Regions from separate parts of the Ornithinibacillus xuwenensis genome, predicted to be linked through region 2. Evidence: a T-box and tRNA genes for the amino acid it is inferred to sense, from the RefSeq annotation. Region 2 holds a T-box; the other holds one or more tRNA genes.
The links. The T-box of region 2 lies ahead of leuS (leucine--tRNA ligase). A T-box ahead of a tRNA ligase gene usually reads a tRNA of that ligase, here a tRNA-Leu.

Region 1 (6,623 bases), on a different contig from region 2:
GTTTTATGTCTGGTAGTGATGGCGAGAAGGTCACACCTGTTCCCATACCGAACACAGCAGTTAAGCTTCTCAGCGCCGATGGTAGTTGGGGCATTGCCCCTGCAAGAGTAGGACGCCGCCAGGCAATTCCATTTATTCCACAGTAGCTCAGTGGTAGAGCAATCGGCTGTTAACCGATCGGTCGTAGGTTCGAATCCTACCTGTGGAGCCATGGAGAGCTGTCCGAGTGGTCGAAGGAGCACGATTGGAAATCGTGTAGGCTGCGAAAGTGGTCTCGAGGGTTCGAATCCCTCGCTCTCCGCCACTTAACTTTCACTTTACATGGCCCGTTGGTCAAGCGGTTAAGACACCGCCCTTTCACGGCGGTAACACGGGTTCGAATCCCGTACGGGTCACCAATATAATATGGAGGATTAGCTCAGTTGGGAGAGCACCTGCCTTACAAGCAGGGGGTCACAGGTTCGAGCCCTGTATCCTCCACCATTAGCTAACTTAATACTTTCTCACATCGCGGGGTGGAGCAGTCTGGTAGCTCGTCGGGCTCATAACCCGAAGGTCGTAGGTTCAAATCCTGCCCCCGCAACCAAATAATTCAATTAACTACGTTGAATAATCTTCTTCGATAATTGAATATCAGTAGTACTGTAAAGTGCAACGAAAAAAATCATATAGTGGTCCGGTAGTTCAGTTGGTTAGAATGCCTGCCTGTCACGCAGGAGGTCGCGGGTTCGAGTCCCGTCCGGACCGCCACTATAAATATTACTGAAAACACAAAATGGCTCGGTAGCTCAGTCGGTAGAGCAATGGACTGAAAATCCATGTGTCGGCGGTTCGATTCCGTCCCGAGCCACCATTTATGTTTTTTTCTATTTATGGAGGGGTAGCGAAGTGGCTAAACGCGGCGGACTGTAAATCCGCTCCTTCGGGTTCGGCAGTTCGAATCTGCCCCCCTCCACCATTTAAAATTAATAGTTATTTTTTCTAGTAGGGGTATAGTTTAATGGTAAAACGAAGGTCTCCAAAACCTTTGATGTGGGTTCGATTCCTACTACCCCTGCCATTTTTATTATGGCGGCCGTGGCGAAGTGGTGAACGCACCGGATTGTGGCTCCGGCACTCGTGGGTTCGATTCCCACCGGTCGCCCCATATTGGGCTATAGCCAAGCGGTAAGGCAACGGGTTTTGGTCCCGTGATTCCCAGGTTCGAATCCTGGTAGCCCAGCCAATAAAGCGCGGAAGTAGTTCAGTGGTAGAACACCACCTTGCCAAGGTGGGGGTCGCGGGTTCGAATCCCGTCTTCCGCTCCAGAATAGTGGCGGTATAGCCAAGTGGTAAGGCAGAGGTCTGCAAAACCTTTATCACCGGTTCAAATCCGGTTACCGCCTCCAATTTTAAATAGTAATATACATAAACTCTTTTGTTTTAGTTGCAAAGCTAGGTACTTGCATTTAAAACAAAGGAGTTTTTTTATTGGCTTAATTAACCAGTTGAACCATCCTATTTGATACTGTATAAATTTTACATCAAGGGCATACTAACAAGCATAAAGAAGATTTTCGGAGGTCAATTTTCGTTATGAATGTAGAACATCATGCACGTTTAAGTGCAACAGAAATTACTCAGCTATGGTCTGCTTATATGAATGATAGTATGGCGATCTGTGTACTCACTTATATGGATAATATAGTTGAGGATGAAGGTGTGAAAGAGATAGTCAATTATGGACTGAAATTGTCTGAATCACATAAGGAAAAGTTGAAGGCTTTTTTTAATATGGAAAAGTATCCAATACCAGTTGGATTTCATCTGAATGAGGATGTTGATGTTAACGCAGAGCGTCTTTATTCTGATACTTATATTCTAAATTTCATGCGGGACATGGCTCAGGTTGGTATGAATAACTATAGTATGGCTACTTCATTAGCAGCTCGTGAAGACGTTTATAATTACTTCTCAGCGTGTTTTGTGGAGTCTAATAAGCTACATCGGATGGCAAAGGATTTAATGCTCTCTAAAGGTGTTTATGTGCGTTCACCAAACCTTCCGATACCCAGTAAAGTAGATTTTGTAAAGAAGCAGAGCTTTTTAACCGGTTGGTTTGGGGAAAGAAGGCCTTTAACCGGAATGGAAATATCGAATTTATACGCAAACATGCAGCGTAATGTATTAGGTGTTGCAGCATTAATTAGCTTTTCACAGGTAGCAAAGTCCAAGGAAGTAAGGCAATTTATGCAAAGAGGAAAGGAAATTGCGGAAAAGCATGTGGAGGTTTTAGGGTCTATACTACGTGAAAATGAACTTCCTGCACCAATGTCATGGAATGCAGAGATTACAGAGAATACATCATTTGTTTTTTCGGATAAGCTAATGATGTTTCAAATAACCGCATTAGTTGGAATTGGTATTGGCAATTATGGCTTAAGTCTAGCAACAAGCCATAGACGTGATTTAGTTGCTCAATATACACGATTAACTACTGAAATCATGAAGTACTCAGAGGACGGCGCAAATATCATGATTAGTAATGGATGGTTGGAAGAGCCCCCTAGGGAATCGGATCGACAAGAATTGGCGGATGGGTAGTGTATAAAGATGTCAAAGGATAAGAAGGTTGAAGTAATATTTTGGAGTATTGCCTTTCCAGGGTTCGGACAATTTCTAAATGGAAAGCTGTTTAAAGGAGCTGTATTAATTGCTTTAGAATTCATTGTTAATGTATTTTCAAAACTAAATGCTGCCATTATACCGAGTTTTCATGGTGATATACAAACAGCAATCTCAAGCACTAATTATCAATGGTTAATGTTTTATCCATGTCTTTATTTATTTGCTATATGGGATGCGTATCGTGATGCTGGAGGGGGAGAGGCTTCCTATTCCTTCCTGCCTTATGTGTTCTCTGCATATATCGGCACTATTGGAGTAGTCTATTCTCCAACCTTTAATGTTAAAGGTATTTATTTCGGGCCGATTTGGTTACCAATTATCTTTCTTATATTAGGTTATACAATTGGTATGATTATTCGATTGATTGTGTTGAATTGGGTAAGAAAGCATGGGCAGCCAAGTTCGTGAATTATGATAATTATATCTACTTAATTAAACATTGACTTCATCCCCCATTCCGTGCTATATTAATATTTGTCAGTCAAGACTACGTCAAATTTTTAATATGCCGGTGTGGCGGAATTGGCAGACGCGCACGACTCAAAATCGTGTTCCTTCGGGAGTGTCGGTTCGACCCCGACCACCGGTATCGTATAAAAACCCATTAAACATTTCTAATGTTTAATGGGTTTTTTGTTAGCATTATTTTATTTGAAAAATTATATCCGTGAAGCTCTAATTGTAGAACAAAAGAGAAATCCAGCTTCTTAATACAATGGTTATTCCTCGATACTATATAATCTGCAAAAGATACTGCTCGATATTATTTGCCATTCTAGTAGAATTCAAATCCTGTAAGATTTGGATAGCCTGTTTTATTTTTGCAGTACCTTCTTCTTTGTATCCAACTCTAATAGAATAGGCACCTTTGAGCTCTAATAAAAGTACTCTTTCTGTTAAGTTACCTTCTGGAATGGCAATCGCCTCAAGATATCCCATAAATTCAGTCATTTCCTTTTGATATGCGAACTCTTCGTGAAATCGATTCACTGGTCCAAGCAAAAAGATAATGGTGTTAAAGAGCACGGATGTAATCGCATCAGTTACCTTATCATAATTTCTAAAACGAGCACTTTTCTCATATGCAGTTCTGGAAAGCAGCATGACCATATCTGGCTCGAGTAATAGTAACGTACCATTATAAAGCATTAACTCATAATATCCCCATACCTCTACTCGAAATAAATAATCAGAAAGGAGATGCGTATCAATTTCTTGTACTCCTTTTTTGATATAATCCTTATCTACGATACTTTCATATACTTCAATCAATAGAGCATTGCACTGGTAGGTTTCCACGCCGTATTGCTTCCACTTCTTTAATTGTCCGTTTTTTAATTGCTTCAATTGTTTCACGTCTCTATTTAAATAGGCAGTGTTCGCTGCTTTAAAGAATTGTTCCAATTTATCAGGTTGAAAATCGTGATGGATGAATAAGAACTCATCAAAGTTCATCATTAGCTTTTCTAACAGTCTTGTCATTAGACCAAGTGTAATATCGGAATCGCCGCGTTCAAACTTTGATAGAAAAGAAACAGAACAAATCCCATCTGCTAATCGTTTTAAGGTTATCCCTTTTTGTTTCCGAACTATTCTTAGTGTTTTTCCGTATTCCACCACTATTCAATCCTCCTCGAACCATGAAAATTCCACTATATGACATTTTTGAAAAACGAGTGTTTTAATCACTATACAATAAAATCAGAACATTGAATACAGATAAACAATTATAGGAGGAAATGCAAATGGGAAAATTACTGATTAAAAATGGAACGATTATCGATGTGGAGAATGGAGTATCTTTTGTAGGTGCAATTGAAGTAGAAGGAAATACGATTAAAAGAATCGTAAAGCAGGATGAAGAGTTGCCTGAGGTGCCAGAAACAATCGATGTAAAAGGAAACTATATTATTCCAGGCTTAATTGATATGCATTGTCATATTAACGAGGGATTTGCGCCTCATTTTGTAGCATCTGGAGTAACAACCGTGCGAAACACAGCTGGTAACGTCCTCTTACTTCATAACTTAATTCAAAAACCAGATTATGCACCGACACCAAGAGTGTACACATCAGATAGAATGATTGATGGACCCCCTGGACAATGGGGAGGAACTAGTTATGGAAATTTCGTAACAGATGACCCAGAAGAAGCTAGAGAAGAAGTTCGTAGACAAGCTGAAGTAGGAGCGAAGTTTATTAAACTTTATGGGTGGATTAAAAAAGAGGTTATGGAAGCGGCGGCGGATGAAGCAAAGATGATTGGTTTGGAATTAGCAATTGATCTAATAAACTCCAAGGAATTAACAGCATTAGATGCAGCGAAAGCGGGTGTTACATGGTTTGAGCATGCATCTGGATTTGCCCAAGAGATTTATAAAGGATGGAATCCACTAGTGGACCAAGTAGAGTGGAGTCATATAAATTGGGAAGAACCAGACCAAGCAAAAGTGAAAGAACTATGTGAGAAAATGTTAACGTACAATGTGAAAATCTGCCCAACGATGGTTCTGTTCGATCAAGCAATGAGCTTTCCAAACATTTGGTCACCAAATAATAAGGTGATAGAGTCGATAGAAAAGAAGAAGCATCCTGTAGAATATTGGAAAAGTCATGAAGAAATTATAGGGGTTATAAAAGAAAGTAATGCTGTAATAAATACCTTAACGAAAGCTATTGCTAAAACCTACTATGATATGGGGGGAACGGTGGTTGCTGGAACTGATACACCAGCCCTAATGTATACATATCCAGGAATGGCTTTGCATCGGGAACTAGAAATATTTGTGGAAATTGGGTTTACTGAAATAGAGGCACTACAAGCAGCAACAGTGAATGCAGCAAAGTCTATTAATCTAGAGGACATTGGAACAATCCAAGAAGGAAAAATCGCAGACCTAGTCATCTTAAACAAGAACCCATTAGAGAATATTAAGCATACACAGGATATTAATTTAATCGTTAAAGGTGGAAAAGTATACAATCAAAATGAAATTTTGCGCAGTATTCCAAGTGACGAAGATGTTGATAGACTAATGCAAGCATTTATGGAGAAATGGGAAGCGGAGCATGTAAATTAAGCTGCCATGATATACACGCAAATAGGTGCTTAAGATAACAGATGGGGGAGGATTACTCTTCCTTTGTTGATTTTTTTCTATTATCAACGTAATCGTTAACAATATGTTACATCTTTTCAGGGGTTATTAGAATTGTAGAATTCATTATACTAAGCTAAGGCTAGCATATTACTATTTCTACAACAAACACCCCAAAAGCAGAAATTGTAGATGAAATAAGCTAATTTTCACTTTTTCTCCTATTGAAAATCTAAAAATTTAGCCATAATAGAACACTCCAAGAGTGAAGTGCACCCCAATTGTTAGACACATCTAACAATTGGGGTGCACTATTTTATTATACATCCGAAGCTAAAACAGTACCTGTTCTCTCTTTCGGTTTTCTTGTTAATGAAAAGATTGCACATAGTAAGGAAAGGATTACGATTGCGCCTCCAAACCAAGACATGTGTGATACAGTTCCAGTTTCATTCAATACGATGCCACCAAATGCAGATCCAAGAGAAATACCAATTTGAATCGCTGAATTATTAAAGCTTTGCTGAATATCCGATGTAGCAGGATCTGTTTGAATCAGGTAGCTTTGCTGTGGTGGAGATAGGCTCCAGCTTAGCGCTCCCCAAACCATCATAACTGGTAGGAATACAATAAGTGAAAACGTAGTGAAAGGTAACAAGAATAGTACAGCTGCAAACAAACTGATAACAACGATGATGCTTTTTTTAGCTCCAATCGAATCGGATAGTATGCCCCCGAACGCTCCACCACTTACTGCCGCAATCCCAAATAATAGATAACAAAGACTGATCCAACTGGAATTTAGATGAAGTTCTGTTTCTAAAAAAGGGGTAAAGTATGCGTATAGCGTATAATGTC
Region 2 (5,874 bases):
TTCTTTTATCGAAAAAACAGGGTATGTTTTTTCTTGACATACTGGTTGTTTTGTTCAGTTTTCAAGGAGCAAAATCTTCATTGTTGTTTTTTGCGACAACTTTTATATCATATCACGCTGTCTGCATTATGTCAACAATTATTTAGTGAAATATTAATCTTTTAAATCAGCTGACGTATCAGCGACATCTATTAATATAACATGTACACATGATTATGTCAACCGAAATTAATCTTATCTGTTGCAGACAAAATGTAATTGCTGAACAGCAAAATCCATATTACACTCCTCATCCATAATAGTCAATAGGATTAGCAGCGGTTCCTTTTTCCATTATATCCACTTTAATCCAGTTTCCGCTTTAGTATATTCCATGTTGCTAAAACTGTTACTACAACAATACTTGTATAGCTTTTCTGTTTACGGCACAACCTATCCATAATAACAAGAAAAAGAGGAGATTTCATGAAAAAAGTAACCTTTTCAACGCTTATAGCATTTCTTTTCATTAGCTTTGGTACGTTTTCTATTTATGCATTAGAAAAGGAGCAAAACTCGGAGCTGCAAGTCATTAAAACATATGAAGAGGATGTTACTGGAGATGGATTAAAAGAAGTGATAGAACTAAAAGGAGTCCTCTTCTCGCCTGACTCAACCTACTATCGTGATATAGTTGCTGTCATCACATCCTCTGAAAACCAGATCTGGGAAATTCCATATATGGGGGGATATGAACCAACGTTAACGTTTATTGATTTAAACCATGACAAAGTAAATGATATATTCTTTCAAAGCGCCACTGGCGGAAGTGGTGGATTATATCAATATCACTTGCATACCTTAATTCAAAATAAGTTATCAGAAATTCCTTTGCCTGAGCAACCATTTGTAAAAGGAAAATTCCTTGATGACTTTAAGGTGGAGGTAACTATATCACCTGATATGGAACCATCCATCGTTGATGTTTCCAATCGAGCAGATGATTATGTCCGCTTAGGTATTTATAGTAAAGACGGAAAATTACTTAAAGAAACCTCTGCAATGGTAGATCCTATAGCTTTTTTTGAACCAAAATTGATTAGCAAAAGTAAAGGCTATGGTCTAAAAAGTTATCAACAGGTTAGTGGTGCTTATCACGCAGACCAATTAGGAACAGTAGAATCAATCTGGTATTTCGACCGTGATAAATGGATTCTTCTCCAAACGAGATGGATGCCAAGCAATTAATAATATAGAAAAGAAGGAATCCTGATCAGGATTCCTTCTATATTAATTAGCAACGATATTAACTAGCTTGCCTGGAACTACAACCACTTTCCGTACTGTCTTACCTTCGATCCATTCCTGTACAGAATCTTCTTCGAGTGCCATCTTTTCCAATTCTTCTTTTGAAATATCCTTTGCCACAGTTAGTTTGGCTCGGACTTTACCCATTACTTGCACAACAATCTCAACTTCATCTTCCACCAATTTTGACGCATCATAGGTTGGCCATTCTGTATAACTAATCGTTTCACCATACCCTAGACGACTCCACAATTCTTCTGCGATATGTGGTGCAACAGGAGAAAGTAACTTCACGAATCCTTCCACATATTCTTTTGGTAACTTCTCAGCTTTATACCCTTCATTTATAAATACCATCATTTGTGAAATACCCGTATTAAAATGAAGCTGTTCAAAATCCTCTGATACTTTTTTCACTGTCTCATGATAAACCTTTTCAAGAGCATTATCATTATCAGAAGTAATTTTATCTGACAGACTTCCATCTTCATTTACAAATAGTCGCCATACACGATCAAGGAAACGTCGTGCACCGTCTAATCCATTTGTCGACCAAGCTACAGATGCATCCAATGGTCCCATAAACATTTCGTATAGACGAAGTGTGTCCGCTCCATGAGAAGCAATGATATCATCAGGATTTACTACATTCCCTTTTGATTTACTCATTTTTTCATTACCTTCACCAAGAATCATCCCTTGATTGAAAAGCTTCATAAACGGCTCTTTTGTAGGAACAACTCCAATATCATACAAGAACTTATGCCAGAACCTTGCATATAGCAAGTGAAGTACTGCATGCTCTGCTCCACCGATATAAATATCAATTGGAAGCCATTTTTCAAGCAATGCAGAATCTGCTAATTTCTCAGTATTCTTTGGATCAATATAGCGCAAGAAATACCAGCAACTCCCTGCCCATTGTGGCATTGTGTTTGTTTCACGTCGACCTTTTTTACCTGTCACTGGATCACTGATATTAACCCAATCACTATTTGCTAGTGGTGATTCACCGGTACCGGATGGTTTAATTTCCGTCATGATTGGTAGCTCAAGTGGTAGTTCATTCTCCGGAACAGCGGTCATCGACCCATCTTCCCAATGAATTACAGGAATTGGTTCTCCCCAATAACGTTGTCTTGAGAATAGCCAGTCGCGCAAACGATAGGTCACTTTCTTCCTACCTCTTCCATTTTCCTCAAGCCACACAATCATTTTTGTAATTGCTTCTTCTTTATTAAAACCATTTAGAAAATCAGAATTCACATGCTCGCCATCACCTGTATAAGCCTCTTTCGATACATCTCCGCCAGCAACTACTTCGATAATTGGCAATTCGAATTTTGTTGCAAACTCATAATCTCTTTCATCATGTGCTGGAACTGCCATAATAGAACCTGTACCGTAGGACATTAATACATAATCAGCAATCCAGATTGACATTTTCTCTTTTGTAACAGGGTTGATTGCATAGGAACCACTAAAAACTCCTGTTTTATCCTTCGCCAGATCCGTTCGCTCTAAATCTGATTTGGTTTGCACTTCATCAAGATACTTTTCTACCGCTTCTTTTTGCTCTGGCGTCACTATTTTCTCAACTAGTGGATGCTCTGGAGCAAGAACAGCGTAAGTTGCACCAAATAGTGTATCTGGTCTTGTTGTAAACACAGTAAATTTCTCGTCATGACCATCAATATTGAAGACTACTTCTGCACCTTCAGAACGTCCAATCCAATTGCGTTGCATATCCTTAATACTTTCAGGCCAATCCAACTCTTCCAAATCATCAAGTAATCTATCTGCGTAAGCAGTAATTTTCAACATCCATTGTTTCATTGGCTTACGAACAACCGGGTGCCCACCACGCTCACTTTTACCATCAATTACTTCCTCGTTAGCCAATACAGTGCCAAGAGCTGGGCACCAGTTAACAGCCACTTCATCAATATAAGCTAATCCTTTTTCATATAGCTTGGTAAAAATCCATTGGGTCCATTTATAGTAATTTGGATCAGTCGTATTGATTTCTCGATCCCAGTCATATGAAAAACCTAGCTCTTGGATTTGTCTCTTAAATGTATTGATATTTTTTTGGGTAAACTCACTCGGACTGTTTCCTGTGTCTAACGCATACTGTTCAGCAGGAAGCCCGAATGCGTCCCACCCGATTGGGTGTAGCACTTCATATCCTTGCATTCTTTTCATACGGGAGAGAATGTCTGTTGCTGTATATCCTTCTGGGTGACCAACATGAAGTCCTGCTCCAGATGGATATGGAAACATATCCAACGCATAAAATTTCTTCTTATCTGAAGAAGTATCGGTCTTGAATGTTTTATTCTCAAGCCAGTGTTTTTGCCACTTCTTTTCAATTTCATCATGTTTAAAACTCATGATTATTCCTCCTTTTCAAAAGTTAAAATAAAAAAAGCCTCTCATCCCAATGAAGGGACGAGAAGCTGTATTTCCCGCGGTACCACCCAAATTAACGATTATTCGTTCACTTGTATCCTTAACGCGGATTAACGACAAGGACTACTTTCGTTCACCCTTGTAACTTAAAGGCGAGTTCGCAACTGACCAGGGGCAATTCTCACCAACCATTGCCTCTCTTAGCCTGTGTCCAGTAACTACTACTCCTTCGCATCGCTTTTCGATTATTTAAATTGAATTGTAATGAATACTACTAGCTTTGTCAAGATATTCCTGCTTTATAATATAAATTGGTTCTTCTTATCAGATAATGCTTTAAACATAATGACCATCACTTTTAAGTTCCGTAATCTGTTTTAACATGCTATCCTTAAAAAAGATTGAATTTGTCTAAGGAGAAACTCACATGAAAAGTATATTAAAATATTCCCATCATTTATTAGAAGAAATTGTTAAACCCGGTGAAACCGTTATTGATGCAACATGTGGAAATGGCAATGATACATTATTTTTAAGTAAACTTGTTGGGGAACAAGGAGAAGTCCTTGCTTTCGATATTCAAGAACAAGCAATTGATCATACAGATCAACTGTTAATGGAAAATAATTGTACGAATGTTTCGCTTGTTCTAGATAGTCATGCAAATCTCGAAAATTATTTATCAGCTGATTTAGAAGGAAAAATTGGTGGTGCGATTTTCAATCTAGGTTATCTTCCTAAAAGTGATAAATCTATTATTACTAAGGGAAATTCTACTATAGCTGCCATTCATGCAATTTTAAAATACTTAAAACCAAATGGTCGAATCATCCTTGTTGTTTATTATGGGCACGAAGGTGGAGATGTAGAAAGAAATGACATAATGAAGCATGTAATCTCACTTGACCAAAAGAAATACAGTGTTTTGCAGTACGGTTTTATTAATCAAAAAAATAATCCCCCATTTATTATTGCAATTCATAAAAAATAATTTCGATTACTTTTTAGGAGGAGTATACATGATACATCATTATAAAAATGTTTCTCCATCTATTCATCCAACGGCTTTCATAGCAAAAGATGCGGTCATTGTTGGTGACGTTACGATTGGAGAAGAATCTAGTATTTGGTTTAAGACGGTCATTCGGGGTGATGTTGCACCAACTCGAATTGGAAAAAGAGTAAGTATTCAAGACTTATCCATGCTTCACCAAAGCCCGAGTAACACACTTCTTATTGAAGACGATGTGACAGTTGGGCATCAAGTGACCCTACATTCCGCCATTGTTCGAAAAAATGCATTAGTCGGAATGGGATCGATTATTTTGGACGGTGCAGAAATAGGTGAGTCTGCATTCGTTGGTGCTGGCAGTCTTGTTCCTCCAGGCAAAAAAATCCCACCACATACATTGGCTATTGGGCGTCCTGCAAAGGTAGTAAGAGAATTAACTGATGAGGATTATAAAGAGATGGAGCGCGTACGGAAATCCTATGTTGATAAAGGCCAGTATTATAAAAAACACACAAGTCTCGGGATAGAATAAAACTTATTCAACAAAAAAAGTCACGATTTTTTATCTCGTGACTTTTTAATTTACTTTTGATTTGTAAATGATAATAGTTCATTAACTTTATCGGTTTTTTCCCACGGGAATTCTACATCCGTTCTACCAAAATGACCATAAGCAGCAGTTTCTTTATAAATCGGACGTTGTAAATCTAACATGCGAATGATTCCGGCTGGCCTTAAATCAAAAATATCGCGGACAGCTTTTACTAACGCTTCTTCATTTACAACACCGGTACCAAATGTGTTAATGGAAATAGAAACTGGCTCCGCAACGCCAATCGCATAAGCGAGCTGTACCTCACAAGAGTCTGCTAGTTTTGCTGCTACAATGTTTTTCGCAACGTAACGGGCCGCATACGCAGCTGAACGGTCTACTTTAGTTGCATCCTTACCACTGAATGCACCCCCACCATGACGAGCATATCCACCATAGGTATCCACAATGATTTTTCTACCGGTTAAACCAGCATCGCCTTGTGGGCCACCTATCACAAATCGACCTGTTGGATTAATAAAATACTTTGTCTCTTCATCCAATAGGTTTGTAGGAACAACTGGTTTTATCACATGTTCCAATAAGTCTTTCTCAATTTGTTCTAATGTTA

Region 1: it has a tRNA-Leu gene. The T-box ahead of leuS (leucine--tRNA ligase) is inferred to sense a tRNA for this amino acid. The anticodon was not compared.

Annotation. Positions count from the first base shown of each region.
Region 1 covers NZ_JBDIML010000003.1:631,983-638,605, reverse strand. Annotated here, with positions in the region: rRNA gene rrf (5S ribosomal RNA) at 9-124, shown strand; tRNA gene ABC228_RS12740 (tRNA-Asn) at 137-211, shown strand; tRNA gene ABC228_RS12735 (tRNA-Ser) at 213-304, shown strand; tRNA gene ABC228_RS12730 (tRNA-Glu) at 324-398, shown strand; tRNA gene ABC228_RS12725 (tRNA-Val) at 408-483, shown strand; tRNA gene ABC228_RS12720 (tRNA-Met) at 510-586, shown strand; tRNA gene ABC228_RS12715 (tRNA-Asp) at 674-750, shown strand; tRNA gene ABC228_RS12710 (tRNA-Phe) at 778-853, shown strand; tRNA gene ABC228_RS12705 (tRNA-Tyr) at 875-958, shown strand; tRNA gene ABC228_RS12700 (tRNA-Trp) at 987-1,060, shown strand; tRNA gene ABC228_RS12695 (tRNA-His) at 1,072-1,147, shown strand; tRNA gene ABC228_RS12690 (tRNA-Gln) at 1,151-1,225, shown strand; tRNA gene ABC228_RS12685 (tRNA-Gly) at 1,233-1,307, shown strand; tRNA gene ABC228_RS12680 (tRNA-Cys) at 1,315-1,388, shown strand; gene ABC228_RS12675 (DUF3231 family protein) at 1,576-2,583, shown strand; gene ABC228_RS12670 (hypothetical protein) at 2,593-3,075, shown strand; tRNA gene ABC228_RS12665 (tRNA-Leu) at 3,175-3,256, shown strand; gene ABC228_RS12660 (helix-turn-helix domain-containing protein) at 3,400-4,287, opposite strand; gene ABC228_RS12655 (amidohydrolase family protein) at 4,413-5,747, shown strand; gene ABC228_RS12650 (MFS transporter) at 6,085-6,623, opposite strand, start outside.
Region 2 covers NZ_JBDIML010000005.1:36-5,909, forward strand. Annotated here, with positions in the region: partial or broken gene ABC228_RS14100 (hypothetical protein) at 1-146, shown strand, start outside; gene ABC228_RS14105 (hypothetical protein) at 466-1,227, shown strand; gene leuS (leucine--tRNA ligase) at 1,270-3,681, opposite strand; T-box leader at 3,732-3,943, opposite strand; gene mnmM (tRNA 5-(aminomethyl)-2-thiouridylate-methyltransferase MnmM) at 4,127-4,690, shown strand; gene ABC228_RS14120 (gamma carbonic anhydrase) at 4,719-5,243, shown strand; gene metK (methionine adenosyltransferase) at 5,294-5,874, opposite strand, start outside.